DNA from 2 places in the Bacillus sp. WC2503 genome. Region 2 is predicted to be linked to the other one. Evidence: a T-box and tRNA genes for the amino acid it is inferred to sense, from the RefSeq annotation. Region 2 holds a T-box; the other holds one or more tRNA genes.
What was found. A T-box is a leader RNA that pairs with one kind of tRNA and senses whether it is charged. The one in region 2 lies ahead of metG (methionine--tRNA ligase), so its partner is inferred to be a tRNA-Met.
Positions count from the first base shown of each region.

Region 1: it encodes a tRNA-Met, which carries the amino acid that the T-box ahead of metG (methionine--tRNA ligase) is inferred to sense. The anticodon was not compared.

Region 1 covers NZ_JBQYMD010000001.1:4,697,742-4,700,146, forward strand. Annotated here, with positions in the region: gene yabQ (spore cortex biosynthesis protein YabQ) at 1-178, shown strand, start outside; gene divIC (cell division protein DivIC) at 175-534, shown strand; gene ACUN26_RS24230 (S1 domain-containing RNA-binding protein) at 622-1,107, shown strand; tRNA gene ACUN26_RS24235 (tRNA-Met) at 1,269-1,342, shown strand; tRNA gene ACUN26_RS24240 (tRNA-Glu) at 1,356-1,427, shown strand; gene spoIIE (stage II sporulation protein E) at 1,690-2,405, shown strand, end outside.
Region 2 covers NZ_JBQYMD010000001.1:4,197,858-4,200,262, reverse strand. Annotated here, with positions in the region: gene ACUN26_RS21775 (class I SAM-dependent methyltransferase) at 105-923, opposite strand; T-box leader at 1,036-1,306, shown strand; gene metG (methionine--tRNA ligase) at 1,358-2,405, shown strand, end outside.

The sequences.
Region 1 (2,405 bases), 500 kb from region 2:
AGTTTTTTTCTGGCCTGTTCGATTTATTGCTTTGCTCATATGGAAACTTCTCCCTAATCGTGTTAAACTTTTTATAATGAAACATGTAGGGTTCCTGCAATATATAGCAAAATTGAAGGGACACATCTTCCAACTATGGGAGCGTATAAAAAAGAAGTTAGGGGGACCTCGGAAATGAGGGAACTGAGACAAAGAACAATCGAAAAACAGAGTCCAAATCCTGTTAAAGAGCATATAATACAAACGGATGAGAACAGGAAGCGACTTTATCGCCGTTTAGCGGTTTTTCTTGTCTTTGCTTTTACAATTATTGCGAGTATTAGTGTAACTTTTTATCAACAAAACAGTTCCATTAAAGCAAAAGAAGCAAAAGTTAAGGACATGAAAAAAGAACTAGATTCATTAACGAATAAAGAAAAAAGTCTAAAAGACGAAGTTCAAAAGTTAAATGATGAAGAGTACGTATTAAAGATTGCTAGAAGGGATTATTTCTTCTCCGGAAAAGGGGAGATAATTTTTCCTGTTTCTAAGTAAAGTATGTCTTATTGACACTATATTTTAGGATTATATATAATAAAGTAAAATTTGACTTTTTAATCACTAAGGAGGAGCATTTTTTTTATGTCAATCGAGGTAGGCAGCAAGTTACAGGGTAAAGTAACAGGTATTACAAATTTTGGGGCTTTTGTGGAGCTGCCAGAAGGCTTAACGGGTCTTGTTCATATTAGTGAAGTTGCTGATAATTATGTGAAAGATATTAATGATCACTTAAAAGTGGGCGACCAAGTAGAAGTAAAAGTTATTAATGTTGAAAAAGATGGGAAAATTGGTCTATCTATTAAAAAAGCGAAAGAACGTGAAAAAACAGAAGGAGATCGTCCACGCGGTGAATACCAACGCGGTGGTGATCAACAACGTTCTGGACGTCCACAACGTAATAATCGCTCTTTCAACAGAGATAATCGCGGTGGCGGTAACGACCGAGCTCCAAAAGAAACATTTGAGCAAAAGATGGCACGCTTCTTAAAGGATAGCGAAGATCGTTTAACTTCTTTAAAGCGTAACACAGAGTCTAAACGTGGTGGCCGTGGCGCACGTCGCGGATAATAAGAACGTTTAGTTTTTAACATATAGAGAGGTACCCAGAGTGATGGCTCAGGGTGCTTTTTTATATGCGAAAATATATTTTTTAAAAAAGTTTTTGAGATGTGTTGACTTTAAATGATATCTGATGTAAGATACTAATTGTCCGTTAAATAAGACGACATGGCGGTGTAGCTCAGCTGGCTAGAGCGTACGGTTCATACCCGTGAGGTCGGGGGTTCGATCCCCTCCGCCGCTATATTTAATTTAACGGCCCGTTGGTCAAGTGGTTAAGACACCGCCCTTTCACGGCGGTAACACGGGTTCGAATCCCGTACGGGTCATCTAAAAAGATCATGCAAACTTGCATGATCTTTTTTTGTTAAATAAAAAAGTAAGACATACAATACTTCTACAAAATCACCTTAAATTTTCTGAATCTTCAATATAATAAAGGGAGATAAATTACATACTATGTATATATGTAGAGTTATTTCGAATAAAAAGTCGAACGATTATAAAAGTGAAAACTGTTGTTTTGACAAAAATCCCAATAAGCATCTTTTATAATGACAGTAATTAAACTATGCAGGTGGTGTTAAAAATATGCCTAAAGCAGGAAGGAATACTATGAATACAAGTGCATTGGCAATAAATGAAAGTCAGCTTGGAGGAATAAAGTGGACGAGTAAGTTGCGAATGAAGTTTGAACAAGTTTTCTTTAGATGGGGATTTATTATTGTTGTTATTGGTTTTCTTTTGGGAAGAGCGTATATATTAACAAACATTTTACCGTTTGCATTACCGTTTTTCGCTGCCGTTTATGTTATGAAGCGAGATAAAATGCCGCTCGCATTCCTAGCTTTAATGGGAGGAGCACTTTCAGTTTCGATAGATAATTTATTTTTTACTTTCGCGTCTATCTTTACTTTCTTCATTTATAATATCTTCTTTAGTCGGTTTACACGTAAAACTGTTGGACTTGTACCATTCCAAGTATTTATCTCCGCATTAACCGCACATTTAGTTGTTGTATATTTTGCACAGCAAACTATCACCATGTACGATTTGCTCGTTAGCACGATTGAAGCGGGGCTTAGTTTCGTATTAACGATGATATTTTTACAAAGTGTTCCGCTCTTAGTAGAAAGGAAAGGGAAACAACAAGCATTAGAGACAGAAGAAATTGTTTGTTTAATTATATTACTAGCATCTGTTTTAACAGGTACGACGGATTGGTTTGTATATGACGCTTCTATTCAACATATTTTCACTAGATATTTAGTGTTAGTATTTGCCTTCATCGCCGGCGCTGCTACAGG
Region 2 (2,405 bases):
CGACGTAAGTCAGAGACAAAATGTTGAAATATCTTGTGTCCTATTCTACAGAATTATGGTAATCTCCAACCTCAACTTATATGCGTAAGCATGCAAAAAGGATCCTATCCGTGAAGGGATCCTTTTTTGCATGTTGTCGCAATTAATGTATATAGACCTGGTATACGTTCTTCAATTCCTTCAGGTGAAGTAGAAGGGAAAACCCACCTTTGATGAGATCCGTGTTCTTCAACTAGCTTTTCAATTTTAAAACGTTCTTCCGCAAGTGTTGTAACAATTTCTCCTAATGTCCAGCGGCGTATGTTTGTTTTCGGTAAAGCCTCTTTCTGCGATTCTGTAAGAAGAATGCTATAAGCAACATCATCTTCAATCAATTCTTTATCGAAATAATTTCCATTGGCCCGAAATGATGGATGATCTACACCTAATAATTTAGTGTAAACAGGATGATAATCACGAAGAATAAGCATTCCATCTTGTTTAAGTAAGTTAGCAATCTTTTGAAAGAGTGGTTTTAAATCTAAAAAGTAATGAAGTACACCAAGTTCCAGCAAGACGACATCAAATGATTCGGAAAGATTTACATCCAGTACATCAGAGACGATGTATTGGATAGAGACACCAGCGGCTTCTGCAAGTTCATTTGCATATTTGGCATTACTCGCTGAAATATCAACAACTGTTACGTCAGATCCTAATAGGGAAAGAGCGACGGCTTTATTTCCTTTTGACCCGAGTAAATTAATAATACGTTTTCCTTTTGGCGATTGTATGTAAGGTAAATAATGTGCTACTTCGCGTGTGGGCTCTTCCATAATCTTTTTCGCATAATCAACTGGCGCCCCGTGGCGATTCGTCCAAGCTTCATAAGCAGCTGCATTCCAGCTTTTTTCATTACGTGCGCTTAGTTGTTTTTGATTCAATATTATCACTCCTTTTGTGAACGTATAGTTATTCGGCAGGAAGATGGGATTTCCTGTTTTTTGAAATAGAGTTTGATTTTTCTGTAATTAAGTCGTAAAATACGTGTTATACGTAAAAGCGTTGAAAAGGAAAAGTAGGATGAAACCATTCTTTCCAGAGAGCTTCGGTAGGTGAGAAGAAGCAAGAATACTCATTTGAACAATGGCCTTTGAGCTTCGTCCTGAACTTATCAAATGATAATAGTAGGCGGCGACGAGAGTTGGTACTCGTTATCAAAACCACAGTATAAGAGCACATAGCTCCGTACTTGTTAAGGCTAATTATGTGAGTAATTGGCGAAATAAGGTGGTACCGCGACTGTTTATACAGCCCCGCCCTTATCTTTTTTAAGATAAGGGTGGGGCTTTTTTATATTTAAAAGGAGGAATGTAAGATGAGTATTTTTATTGGAGGCGCTTGGCCGTATGCAAATGGTTCGTTACATCTTGGGCATATTGCTAGTTTGTTACCGGGAGATATTTTAGCACGTTATTACAGGGCAAAAGGTGAGAATGTGTTGTATGTTTCAGGAAGTGATTGTAATGGAACACCCATTACAATTAGAGCAAAACAAGAAGGTGTGACGGTGGTAGAAATTGCTGATAAGTATCACGAAGAGTTTGAGCGATGTTTTCATAGTCTTGGTTTTACTTATGATTGCTATACACGTACAGATAGCGAGCATCATCATGAAACAGTTCAAAAAGTTTTTTTACGTTTATTAGAGGAAGGTTATATTTATAAAAAAACAGTGGAACAAGCATATTGCGAAACGTGTACACAGTTTTTACCAGATCGTTACGTAGAAGGAGTTTGTCCTCATTGCCATGAAGCAGCAAGAGGAGATCAATGTGATGCTTGTTCGGCCATTTTAGATCCACTCGATTTGTTAGAAAAGAAATGTAAGTTATGTGGTAGTACGCCATCTGTACAGGAAACAGAGCATTTCTATTTCGCATTGCATACATTTCAGGAGCAAGTTAAAAGGGATGTAGAAATCGCAAAGCAAACAGGGGCATGGCGTGACAATGCGATTCAACTAACAGAGAGATATGTTAAGGAAGGATTACTAGATAGGGCTGTATCACGTGATTTACCAATCGGGGTACCAATTCCAGTAGAAGGGTATGAAGATAAAAAAATTTACGTATGGATTGAAGCAGTGACAGGATATTATTCTGCAAGTAAACATTGGGCTGAAAAAACAGGGAAAGATGACCAAGAGTTTTGGGATAAAGAAACGAAAACGTATTATGTACACGGAAAGGATAATATTCCATTTCACTCTATCATCTGGCCAGCGGTATTACTTGGAATAGGAGAAGAAGCAATTCCTCGTCATATCGTTTCAAATGAGTATTTAACGGTAGAAAAAAGAAAATTATCGACAAGTAAAAACTGGGCAGTATGGGTACCTGATATATTAGAAAGCTATGATCCAG